Regions from separate parts of the Variovorax sp. SRS16 genome, predicted to be linked through region 4. Evidence: predicted binding sites of a transcription regulator. Region 4 holds the regulator's gene; each other region holds the start of a gene.
What was found. Region 4 encodes sigma-54, which starts transcription at its own class of promoters, with help from an activator protein. Its sites were predicted from a motif close to TGGCANGNAANCTGCTTT; they were not measured.
Positions count from the first base shown of each region.

Region 1 (3,209 bases), 2.1 Mb from region 4:
GCCCCAGCCGCTGAAGACCGAATAGAGCGTCGCCAGCAGCACGCCGCCGACCAGACCGGCCTGCTGCGCCGGCCACCACAGCATCAGCCGGCCGCTGCGGCGCCAGAGCGCGCCGACTGCCAGTGCGGCAAGCCAGGCAAACATGGTGATGTGCAAACCTGAGATCGACATCAGGTGCGCCACGCCGGTGGCGCGGAACACATCCCAATCGGCGCGCTCGATCGCATTCTGGTCGCCGGTGACGAGCGCGGCGATCACGCCGGCCATGCGCCGGTCGGCGACGCGCTCGAAGACCGCATCGCGCACGGCCTCGCGCGCGCGCTCGACCGGATGGCGCCAGGTGTCGCCGATGCGCTCGGGGCGCGCGTCGCGGGCACCGGTGCGCACATAGCCGGTGGCCTGTTCGCCCTGCTCCCACAGCCGCAATTCCTCGTCGAAGCCATGCGGATTGAGGCTGCCATGCGGCGCCTTGAGCCGCACCGTCATGCGCCAGCGCTCGCCGGCATGCACGGGCGCGGGCAGGCCGCTCGCCGCTCTTTGCAGCGAGGCTTCGTCGGACGCGCGGCCCCAGAGGCCGGTGTTGTCCGCATACCAGCCGAGCGCGATGCGCGGCGGCACGCGCGGCGGGCGGCCCTCCTTCGTCGCACCCTCGGCCCAGCGTGCCGACTCGACTTCGAGCGGGAAGCGCGCGGCAGCCTCGCTGCGTTGCGGCATCTGCGCGACCACGCCCACCACGTCCACGTCGCGACCTTCCAGCGCCGGCGCGAGCGCGTCGTCCTCATACCACGCCGATCGCCAGCCTGCGGCGCCGACACCGGCCAGCACGCCCAGCAGCAGCGCCGCGGCGAGCACGCCGAGGCCGCGCGGCAAGCGGCGGCCCGCACGCAGCAACCCCATCCCCGCTACCGCGGCTGCCAGCATCGCCGCATAGATCCACCAGCGCCACAGCGCCGCTTGCTGCAATTGCAGCGCCGCGCCCGGCACCGAACCCGCCATCACGGCAAAGGCGCCGAGGCCGCGCGTTTCCGGGCCCGGCGTCAAACGAAAACTCCCGACGACATCTTGCAATCCATCCCTTGCGCTTGTTCTGTGGCGCGCTAATTGCTATCTGCGTGGGCTAGTATGCGTCTCACCCGAGGCCCGCTCGACGTCACGAGAAAAAATGTCCATCCACGCCGCTCTCCACCACGTCACGCACTACCGATACGACCGCCCGGTGCAGCTCGGGCCGCAGGTGATCCGGCTGCGGCCGGCGCCGCATTGCCGCAGCCAGGTGATCTCGTACTCGCTGCGGGTCGAGCCCGAGCAGCACTTCATCAACTGGCAGCAGGATCCGTTCGCGAACTACCAGGCGCGCCTGGTGTTCCCCGAGAAGACGCGGGACTTCAAGGTCACGGTCGACCTCGTGGTCGAGATGGCGGTCTACAACCCCTTCGACTTCTTCCTCGAGCCGCAGGCCGAGAACTTCCCCTTCACCTACACCGAATCGCAGTCGCAGGAACTCGCGCCCTACCTCGTGGCCGACCCGGCCACGCCCCTGGTGCAGGCCTATCTCGACAAGATCGACCGCAAGCCGCAGCGCACCATCGACTTCCTGGTCGGCCTCAACCAGCAGGTGCAGAAGGACGTCGACTACCTGATCCGCATGGAGCCCGGCGTGCAGACGCCCGAACAGACGCTCGCCAACGGCTCCGGATCGTGCCGCGACTCGGGCTGGCTGCTGGTGCAGCTGCTGCGGCATGTCGGCCTCGCGGCGCGCTTCGTCTCGGGCTACCTGATCCAGCTCACGCCCGACGTCAAGGCGCTCGATGGCCCGAGCGGCACCACGGTCGACTTCACCGACCTGCATGCATGGTGCGAGGTCTACCTGCCCGGCGCGGGCTGGATCGGCCTCGATGCCACCTCGGGCCTGATGGCCGGCGAAGGCCATATCCCGCTCGCCTGCACGCCGACGCCGTCGAGCGCGGCGCCGATCGAAGGCGGGGTCGACCATGCCGAGGTCGAGTTCGGCCACGAGATGACCGTCACGCGCATCCACGAATCGCCGCGCGTGACCAAGCCCTACACCGAAGCGCAATGGGCCGAGGTGCTGGCGCTCGGCGACGCCGTCGATGCGCGCCTCGCGGCCGGCGACGTGCGCCTCACGATGGGCGGCGAGCCGACCTTCGTGGCGACCAGCGACCGCGATGCCGCCGAGTGGAACACCGACGCGCTCGGCCCCACCAAGCGCGGCTACGCAACCGAACTCGTGCACAAGCTGCGCGCCGAATACGGCCAGGGCGGCTTCCTGCATTTCGGCCAGGGCAAGTGGTACCCGGGCGAACAGCTGCCGCGCTGGGCGCTGTCGATCTTCTGGCGCGCCGACGGCCAGGCGCTGTGGCACGACCCCGCGCTGTTCGCGGACGAGCGCCATCCCACGCACTACACCAGCGAGCATGCGCGCCGCTTCACGAGCACGCTGGCGGGCAAGCTCGGCCTGACCGACCGTTTCGTGCAGGCCGGCTACGAGGACACCTACTACTACCTCTGGCGCGAGCGCCGCCTGCCGGTCAATGTCGATCCCTTCGATTCGAAGCTCGACGACGAACTCGAACGCGTGCGCCTGCGCCGCGTGTTCACGCAGAAGCTCGATGCCGTGATCGGCTACATGCTGCCGATCGAGGCCGCGAATGCCGACATCGATGCGCCCGCGCTCGCCGGCCCGGGATGGAAGACCGGTCCCTGGTTCCTGCGCGACGACCGCATGTACCTGATCCCCGGCGATTCGCCGATGGGCTATCGGCTGCCGCTCGATTCGCAGCCCTGGGCGAGCAAGAGCGACTATCCCTACCTGATCGAGCGCGATCCGACCGCGCCGCGCGCCGTGTTGCCGAGTGCCGAAACACTGCGTGCGCGCCATGCGACCGGTGCGGGTGCGCAGGCGGCCGACATCGGCACCGTGCCCTATGCCTTCGGCACGCCGCAGCAATCGTCGGTTGCGCTGCGGCTGCAGGCCGCGCGCAGCCGCACGGCCGCGATGGGCGATGCCGGCACCGAGGCGAACGCGATGGCCGGCGTCGATGCAGCCGCGACGCGCCAGCCGCAGCGCGGCGAATCGGCCGGCTGGGTCACGCGCACCGCACTGTGCGTCGAGGTGCGCGACCCGCGCCGCGCCAATGGCCCGGCGGCAGAAAAGGTAGGCAGCGCCTCGGGCGTGCTCTACGTCTTCA
Region 1 is NZ_LR594666.1:3,232,039-3,235,247, forward strand. It holds gene E5P2_RS15610 (DNA internalization-related competence protein ComEC/Rec2) at 1-996, opposite strand, end outside; gene E5P2_RS15615 (transglutaminase family protein) at 1,163-3,209, shown strand, end outside.
Region 1: a site for sigma-54 is predicted at 1,091-1,108, ahead of E5P2_RS15615 (transglutaminase family protein). Genes of this name have one in related genera too.

Region 2 (3,209 bases), 5.2 Mb from region 4:
CAACTCGTGCATCAGCACCTTGCGCTGGACGACGCCAACATCGCCTCGGCGCTGGTGCGCCAGGAGGCCGGCAGCGGTTGGCTCGTGCGCGGCGGCGTGCGCGTGAAGGGCGACATCGCCACCGCGGCGGGCAGGCTGCAGCCCCATGCGCGGCTGAACCTGTACCGGGCCTCGAGCGGCAGCGATGTCGCAAGCTTCGTCACGCCGGCAGCGACGACGTTCATCGCCAGCCGGACGGGTAGCACCGCCGCCGAGTTGGCTGGGGGCTTCACGCTCGCGCTCAACGACAGCACCAGCCTCTACGGCGAACTCGGCAGGCTGTGGGCCTCGGGCGGGCAGGCGCGCGTGAGCAGTTCGATCGGCGCTTCGCTCGGGCTCAGGGTGCGCTGGTAAGACGCGCCGCGGCCTGGCGAATCACCAGTTCGCCTCGCGCTCCGGCGTCGCCGTGATGTGGTGGATCGACAGGTCCGCGCCGTCGTACTCCTCTTCCTGCGTCAGGCGCAGGCCCATCGTCGCCTTGAGCGTGCCATAGACCGCGGCGCCGGCCACCAGGGCCCAGGCCACGCCGAGCGCGACGCCGATGCATTGCGCCAGCAGGCTCACGCCGCCGATCCCGCCCAGCGCCTTGCTGCCGAAGATGCCCGCCGCGATGCCGCCCCAGGTGCCGCACAGGCCATGCAGCGGCCAGACGCCGAGCACGTCGTCGACCTTCCACTTGTTCTGCACCAGCGTGAACATGAGGACGAAGATCGCGCCCGCCACGCCGCCCACCACCAGCGCGCCGAGCGGATGCATCAGGTCGGAACCGGCGCACACGGCCACCAGCCCGGCCAGCGGCCCGTTGTAGACGAAGCCCGGATCGTTCCTGCCGAGCGCCAGCGCCACCAGCGTGCCGCCCACCATGGCCATCAGCGAGTTCACCGCGACCAGACCGGAGATCTTGTCGATGGTCTGTGCGCTCATCACGTTGAAGCCGAACCAGCCGACACACAACACCCATGCACCGAGTGCGAGAAAGGGAATGTTCGATGGTGGATGCGCGCTCAGCGAGCCGTCGCCGCGGTAGCGGTTGCGGCGCGCGCCCAGGAGCAGCACGGCCGGCAGCGCCAGCCAGCCGCCGACCGCATGCACGACCACCGAGCCTGCGAAGTCGTGGAACGGACTGCCGGTGAGCGACGCGATCCAGCCCTGGATGCCGAAGGCCCCGTTCCATGCGATGCCTTCGTACAGCGGGTAGACGAAGCCGACGATCACCGCGGTGGCGATGAGCTGCGGCCAGAACTTGGCGCGCTCGGCAATGCCGCCCGAAATGATGGCCGGGATGGCGGCCGCGAAGGTGAGAAGGAAGAAGAATTTCACCAGCCCGTAGCCGCTCTGGAGCGCGAGCCGATCGGCGCCGACGAAGAAATGCGTGCCGTAGGCGATGCCGTAGCCGACGAGGAAATACACGATGGTCGAAACCGAGAAGTCGACCAGGATCTTGACCAGCGCATTGACCTGGTTCTTCTTGCGCACGGTGCCCAGTTCGAGGAAGGCGAAGCCCGCGTGCATGGCCAACACCATGATGGCGCCGAGAAGAATGAACAGCGCGTTTGCGCCCTGATTGAGTGCGTCCATGGGGAGTTTTTGTCTTGAGTTGGTGCGCTTCGTCCGCCTTGCACGGATGCGTACCAATCGCAAGCAAAAATGGTGCCCGTGGAGCGCGATCCTGGTGCCGATTGCCTGGGGCCATGGCGTCGCGCACCGAAAAAGCACGCGCCGTCGGGGCGAGAGGCGATCCTCCGATCGCCCCGCTGCTCAGACGCCGGCCTTGGCCAGCCTCGCGTCGGCCATGGCTTGCGCCCGCAGTCGGTCGTATTCCAGCTTGTCGACGGGCGCTGCGCCCGATTGTCCGAGGTCGTTCAGATGAACCCGGTAGGTCTCCCGCGCAGTGAAGGCGGCGATCGCCGAGATGACCGTCACGCCCAGCGTGATCGCGCCGATGGTGAGCGGCACGTTGGTCGAGCCCGGAGGCGCCACGGTGGCGAAGAGTGCCGGCAGCAGCGCGGTGATGGTCGTGCCGATGTTCTGCGAGATCGCCATGGCCGAGACCCGGGTGCGCGTGCGGAACAGTTCGGGGTAGAAGCTCGGGAAGACGGCGTTGTAGCCCTGGTAGACGATGCCCCACATGAGCAGCGAGGCGGCAATCGCCAGTGGCACGTTGTGGATGCTGATCGCGTAGAGATACAGGAACGACAGCAGCCCGGCGCCGAGCGCGCCGACGACGATCGGCGGCTTGCGGCCGATACGGTCCGAGAGATTGCCCACATAGGGAATGACCAGCACCGCCAGGATGTTGCCCAGCACCGGAATCCACAGGTAGATGTCCTTCTGGAAGCCGATGCCGTAGGCCGGCTGCACCGCGTAGGCCGCACCGAACACCGTGGCCACCACGGGGATCACGTTCATCAGCGACATGCAGACGACGCGGATCATGTCCCGCCAGCTGAGCTGGAAGGCCTGGATGATCGGCGCCTTGGGCAGCTCGCCGTGCTGGCCTTCTTCGGCGAAGGCGGGCGTCTCCTCGACCTCGCGGCGGATGATGTAGCCCGCCACGATGACCACGAAGCTGAGCAGGAAGGGAATGCGCCAGCCCCAGCTGTTGAAGGCGTCCTCGGGCATGAAGTGCGCCAGCGGCAGGAAGACCGCCGCGGCCAGGATTTGCCCGGCCTGCACGCCCTGCAGCGTGAAGCTGGCGAAGAAGCCGCGCCGGCCGAAGGGCGCGTGCTCCAGGATCATCGAGCTGGCACCGGAAATCTCGCCGGCCACCGCGAAGCCCTGGATCAGCCGCAGCGCGACCAGAAGCGCCGGCGCCCACAGCCCGACCTGGTGGTACGTCGGCAGGAGCCCGACCGCCATCGTCGAGAAGCCCATGAGGAACATGCAGACGATCAGGACCTGCTTGCGGCCATGGGTGTCGCCCATGTGCCCGAGCACGAAAGCGCCGATGGGCCGCGCGACATAGCCGACGCCGTAGGTCGCGAGCGAGGCGATGATAGCGATCCTCGGATTTCCCGAAGGAAAGAAGATCTGGGGAAAGATCAGCGACGCTGCCGTCGCGTAGATGAAGAAGTCGTAGTACTCGAGCGCTGAGCCGATCCAGCCGCTGGCGGCGGCCTTTTTCGACTGGGGATTGGCGCGCTCGTGTTTCTCGGGGTTGGCCATGGTTG
Region 2 is NZ_LR594666.1:127,536-130,744, forward strand. It holds gene E5P2_RS00620 (autotransporter outer membrane beta-barrel domain-containing protein) at 1-393, shown strand, start outside; gene E5P2_RS00625 (ammonium transporter) at 415-1,617, opposite strand; gene E5P2_RS00630 (MFS transporter) at 1,798-3,204, opposite strand.
Region 2: a site for sigma-54 is predicted at 1,678-1,695, ahead of E5P2_RS00625 (ammonium transporter). Genes of this name have one in related genera too.

Region 3 (3,209 bases), 340 kb from region 4:
CCCGTGAGTAATGACTCCTCCCGCCGCTGCCAGCAACCACACGGCCCGCGCATCTCGGCAGGCATGTATGCGGGTGACAAACCACCAGACCAACACTCCGATGATGAGACCACCGAAAGGTATGCCGTTCCACAACAACAGATCCAGGATTAAATTGTGGCTGTGCTCGAAATACTCGCCGATGATCGGGTGATCCTGCGCTACGCGCTGCTGGGCCGCGCCCACCTGCTGCCAGCCGTAGCCCCACAGCGGTTCTCGCCCAATCGCATCGAGCATCGCATGCCAATATGGCAACCGCTGTCCAGTTCGCATCTGATCGTTCAGGGCACGCCCGGCCGGCAACAGCAGTGCATCACAGACCTTCGGCCATAGCAGCGCACCTGCAACAAACAGCGCACCCAGCGCCAACAATTGCGCGCGCGTGGCGCGCAGACCTGCGCGTTCCCGAAGGACGAGCCCCCAGATGACAAGCAAGCCAATTTGCAGCCAGCCTGTACGCGACTGAGACATCACCATGCCCAGCAACAAAAAGACGGCACTCGGCCAGAAACCGGCATCGTGCACTTTTTGACGCTGGTGCAGCCAGAGCAAGCCGCAGAGCCCCAGAAAGCACACAGTACAGAAGAGATTGGGTTGAGCAACGTTGGCGAATGGCCGACCGCCGGGCGGCAAATCGACCGCATAAATGCCCAGGTTCAAAGCACCAGTCCACTGCACAAGCGCAATGCCGACGGACAACAACGCCGCAAAAAGCCAGGCCCCTGTCAGAGTGATTAGCCCATCGCTTCGATTGGAAGAAGCGACCATTGCGCCGCCGGCCAGCACGGCGGCTACCCATAGCCAGACATAGAGCGCGGCCATTACAGCGTCACCGGCAAAGAGCAGCTTGCCAGTCATGAACTGAACAAAAATCACCATGCCACAGACGACTGCCACGCCTGACAGTTGCCAGGACATGCGGCTACCAGCGACTGAACCGACCGCGGGACGAACCACCAGCAATGTCAACAGCAATCCGATGATCGCCAATGCATCGCCCCACGCCGCGGGCCACGGCAAGTAGTGATTGGGCACCAGCCATGCGGCGGCAGTCAGGGCGACAAGGAACTCCGTCAATCTAAGACTCATAAGGGCAAAAGAAAAGGCAGCCGAAGCTGCCTTTTTAGGCTACCCCAATATCACTTAGCCGCGGCAAGAGCCAGGCAAGTACTTCTGCACGATGGTCGTACCATCACTAGCAGAACCACACCGCCAGCTACCAACCTGTTGCGAGGTACCCCCGTAGGTCAGCGCCGTACCACTAGAATCCGTGGGGACAAGCGTGAGGAACTTGCCATCAACACCATTCGTGTCGATCCCACCTGCTGCGGTGACCTTGATAGCACCATTCAGATCCGTATGGACGGCCATCACATATTTGGAGGTTTGGCTGGCCGATTCACAGCCCCAGTTGTCGGCAGTCATCAACGAGGCCGTGCCCGTTTGATAGACCTCGGAAATGCTGGTACGGCAAGAAGATGCCGCCAGAATAATTTCAGTCACCTTCGCCCGCTTGGTGTAGTCCTGATAAGCCGGCAGCGCCACAGCCGCCAAGATACCAATGATCGCCACAACGATCATCAACTCGATAAGGGTGAAACCCTTTTGCACATTGCGTGCGATGGAACGACGGTTCATTCACAAACTCCAGGTTGGTTGACAGCAGAGGCCCGAGGATGCCCCCGGTGCGCCCTTCTATCCGCAGCATCTGTGCCATGCCCTGGAACACCCTGCGAACCGCCTCCGGCTGCGCATTTGTTCACGAACGCGTTACAACGCGTGACAGGAATTGTTGTACGCCGCGCACAGGGCCTGACAATTTTGTCGGGCCACGCAACCAATCGCGTCAGATGAACAGCACGCCGTCCGCCTGCAGCCAGCGAATGTCCCGTGCCTGCTGCCCCTGCATTTCCCATCCGGTCGCGAAGGCGTCGATCTGGCTCATGATCTCTTCCGTCTCCGCCGGCTTGGTGTGGGTGATGTAGATCGGGTAACTCTTCCCGGGCGCGATTCGGTTCAGTTCGTCCGCCAGGGTGGCGGGCGAGAGATGCAGGGCGCGCTCGGCCAGGGCCTGCTCGCGGTTGCTGAAGGCCGTCTCGATCACGAGCATGGCGACGTCGAGTTCGTTCACGCGGTCCCAGAAGGGCGCGTTGCGTTCGGTGTCGCCGCTGAAGACCCAGTTCGGCCCCCCCTGCGCCGGGCGAACGGCAAAGCCGCAGGCCGGCACCGTGTGGACCGCCGGCAGCACCTCGACCTGCTTGAGGTCGCGCGTGCCCAGTTGCAATTGCTGGCCGATCGCGATGTCGTGAAAGCTCACGAAGGGCGCCTCGCGGCTCGGGATGCTCGCGAAGTCGGGCCAGATGACGTTGTTGAAGACATAGGCGCGCAGCGCCTCGATGGTGGCGCGCAGCGCATGCACGCGCAGTGGCTTCTCGCGGCGGCTGGCCACGGCGTCGAGCATCAGGGGCAGGGCGGCGATGTGGTCGAGGTGCGAGTGGGTCAGCACCACGTCGTCGATGGCGGCCATCTCCTCGAGGGTGAGGTCGCCGACGCCGGTGCCGGCGTCGACCAGCAGATCGCTGTCGACCAGGAAAGAGGTCGTGCGGCAGTTCTTGGCGATGGCGCCCGAGCACCCCAACACACGCACCTGCATCTTGCGACAACCTCGTTTTCTGACAGCGCCTGGCTGCGACTTCGTTACGGACCGGGTTGCGCCATTTCCCGCCGTAGCCTTCGGGCAGCAACGACAGCGAGGCTATACGCAGTGCGCAGCACCGGAAAGGACTTATTTGGCATCTCGCGCCACCTGCGCGAGGCCGATACAGACTGTTGCAGTTGGCGCCTCAGCCGGCGACGAACTGCATGCGGGTGCCGCCGAGTTCGAGCACGTCGCCGTCCTGCAAGGCCACGGCTTCGTTGCCGAGCGGCTCGCCGTTGAGCGCGGTGCCGCCATCGATGGGGGCCACGACGTAACCGTGCAGGCGCCGCGTGACCGCGGCGACGGCGACGCCGGGCTTGCCGATCGTGGTGACGACTTTCTGCAGGCTGACCTCGCGCCCCGCGCCGCTGCCGGAGAGGACGCGGATGACCGCGACGCCGGGCGCGCCGAGCGACGCAGAGACCGTGGGTGCGGACGAAAGGGGCATCGGGCCGGAGGATGTGGCGATGCT
Region 3 is NZ_LR594666.1:5,631,222-5,634,430, forward strand. It holds gene E5P2_RS27110 (PglL family O-oligosaccharyltransferase) at 1-1,116, opposite strand, end outside; gene E5P2_RS27115 (pilin) at 1,183-1,677, opposite strand; gene E5P2_RS27120 (3',5'-cyclic-nucleotide phosphodiesterase) at 1,886-2,692, opposite strand; gene E5P2_RS27125 (FHA domain-containing protein) at 2,883-3,209, opposite strand, start outside.
Region 3: a site for sigma-54 is predicted at 1,738-1,755, ahead of E5P2_RS27115 (pilin). Genes of this name have one in related genera too.

Region 4 (3,209 bases):
AGACCACCTCCTTCTACATGATCGTCGGGCTGGTGCGCGCCGATGCCGGCGTCATCACCATCGACGGCGAGCCGATCGCGCACATGCCGATCCACCGCCGCGCCCGCATGGGCCTGAGCTACCTGCCGCAGGAAGCCTCGATCTTCCGCAAGCTCACGGTCGAGGAAAACGTGCGCGCCGTGCTCGAGCTGCAGCGCGAGCCCGACGACAAGGGCCGGCCGCTGCCGTTGAGCAAGCTGCGCATCGAAGAGCGACTGGCCGAGCTGCTGTCCGACCTGCGGGTCGACCATCTGCGCGATTCGCCGGCGCTGTCCCTGTCGGGCGGCGAGCGCCGCCGGGTCGAGATCGCGCGCGCCCTCGCCACGCAGCCGCGCTTCATCCTGCTGGACGAGCCCTTCGCCGGGATCGACCCCATCGCCGTGATCGAGATCCAGCGCATCATCAGCTTCCTGAAGGAACGCGGCATCGGCGTGCTCATCACCGATCACAACGTGCGCGAGACGCTGGGCATCTGCGATCACGCGTTCATCATCAGCGACGGGCATGTGCTGGCACAAGGCACGCCTTCGGAGATCGTCGACAACGCCGAGGTGCGGCGCGTGTACCTGGGCGAGCATTTCCGGATGTAGGGACGGCAATCCGATGAAGCAGGGTCTCTCGCTTCGAGTCTCTCAGCATCTCGCGCTCACGCCGCAGCTGCAGCAGTCGATCCGGCTGCTGCAGCTGTCCACGCTCGAGCTGAGCCAGGAAGTCGAGCAGATGCTCGACGACAACCCGTTCCTCGAACGCACCGCCGAAGAAGCGCAGCGCGAGGAGTTCGGGCTCGACGCGGCCGATGCACCGGTGCGCGACGACGATCGCCTGGCCGAGGGCGACGGCGAGCTGCCGTCCGGCCCGTCCGCGCCGCTGGCTGACGCCGGCGTCGGCAGCACGAGCACCGCGGCCGAAGCCGACGCGCCGGCCACGGCCGACAGCACGGATGGGGAGCCCGGCTGGGAAGGCGATGGCACCGTCGATGTGGCACCCGACGACAGCGAGTGGGGCGGCGACGCGCCCGCGCGCGCCAACAACCTCGGCAACGACGAGCGTGCCGATGCCACCGAACTGGCGCGCAGCCAGGAGTCGCTGCAATCTTTCCTGCACCGCCAGGCATTGGGCCTGCGGCTGGACGACAACGACCGCGCCGCGCTGCGCTTCCTGATCGAGTCGCTCAACGACGACGGCTACCTCGAGGACTCGCTGCCGGCGCTCGCCTCCGGCCTCGCGGGCGAAGACAACGACCAGTTCGACGAGCTGGTGCACCACTTCCAGGTCGCGCTCGGTCTGCTGCAGAGCCTGGAGCCAGTCGGCGTCGGCGCCCGCAGCCTCGGCGAATGCCTCACGATCCAGCTGCGCGCGCTGGCGCATGCGAACGAGGGCGACCAGGAGGCGCAGATCCGCAAGATCGCGATCGCCGTCTGCAAGCAGCCGATGGAGCTGCTCGCGCGGCGCGATTTCAAGCGCCTGGCCACGCTCACCCGCAGCAGCGAAGACACGGTGCGTGCCGCGCTGCAGGTGATCGCCAGGCTCGAGCCCAAGCCGGGGCGCCGCTTCGTCGATGTCGAGCGCAACGTCGTCGTGCCCGACGTGATCGTCACGCGCATCGGCCAAGGCACGAACGTCAAGTTCCGCGTCATGCTCAATCCCGAGGTCATGCCGCGCCTGCGCGTGCACGACATCTACGCCGGCGCGCTCAAGCAGCACAAGGGCGAGGGCAGCCAGGCGCTGTCGCAGCGCTTGCAGGAGGCGCGCTGGTTCATCAAGAACATCCAGCAGCGCTTCGACACCATCCTTCGCGTGTCCAACGCGATCGTCGAGCGGCAGAAGAGCTTCTTCGTGCATGGCGAGCTCGCGATGCGTCCGCTGGTGCTGCGCGAGATCGCCGACGAGCTCGGCCTGCACGAGTCGACCATCAGCCGCGTGACCACCGCCAAGTACATGGCGACGCCCTTTGGCACCGTCGAGCTCAAGTACTTCTTCGGCTCGGCACTCGGCACCGAGACCGGCGGCAACGCGTCGAGCACCGCGGTGCGCGCGCTGATCAAGCAGTTCGTGAGCGCCGAGGACACGAGAAAGCCGCTGTCGGACAGCCAGGTCTCCGAGATGCTCAAGGAGCAGGGCATCGAATGCGCGCGCCGGACCGTGGCCAAGTACCGCGAGGCGCTGCGCATCGCGCCGGCCAATCTGCGCAAGGCCCTCTAGGGGTTCACGCGATGAACGGCCCGGGGTTCCTGTCGCGCTGGCTGGGCCTGGGGCTGGCGGCGCTGATGATGCTGTTGGCCAGCGGCTGCGCGATGCTGCCGAGGGAGTTCGCGCACACGCCCTCGAAGGCCGTCCCGGCATCGGCCGACACCGCGCTCGGCCGCATCGCGCAGGCCTCGTCGCCGGACCCGGACCTGAGCGGCTTCCGCCTCATGCCCGGCGGCGATTTCGCGCTCAACACGCGCCTTGAACTGGCGCGCCGGGCCGAGCGCACGCTCGACGTCCAGTACTACCAGATCGAGGATGACGAGACGGGCCGCTATTTCCTGCGAACGCTGCGCGATGCAGCCGAGCGCGGCGTGCGCGTGCGCCTCTTGATGGACGACCTCTACACCTCCGGCGAGGACGAACTGCTGCTCGGCCTGGCCGCGACGCCGAACGTGGAGCTGCGGCTGTTCAATCCCTTCCCGGCCGGCCGCGGCAGCCTCGTGAAGCGCTTTACTGCCTCGCTGTTCGACTTCGACCGCGTCAACCACCGCATGCACAACAAGCTCTTCATCGCCGACGGCGCGATGGGCGTGGCCGGCGGGCGCAACATCGGCAGCCAGTATTTCACCCAGACGGCCGGCGCCAACTTCCTCGACATCGACACCTTCGTGGCCGGCGCGCTGATCCCGCGGCTGGCGAGTCTGTTCGACCAGTACTGGAACAGCGACTACGTGCGGCCGATCCAGACCGTCGTCGCGACCGGCCTTTCGCCCGACGCGTTGCGGCGCAGCTTCGACGAGAAGACCGGCCCGGCGACCACGCCGGCGCCGCGTTCCTCGGCGCCGAACGACGTGCTCGGCTACAGCCCGATCCCCGAGGACATCAAGGCCGGCAAGCTGGACCTGATCTGGAACCTTGCCGAGGCCTATGCCGATTCGCCCGACCGCGTCATCGACAAGCCCGTGACCTACGGCGGCGTG
Region 4 is NZ_LR594666.1:5,295,533-5,298,741, reverse strand. It holds gene lptB (LPS export ABC transporter ATP-binding protein) at 1-629, shown strand, start outside; gene E5P2_RS25580 (RNA polymerase factor sigma-54) at 643-2,241, shown strand; gene E5P2_RS25575 (phospholipase D family protein) at 2,253-3,209, shown strand, end outside.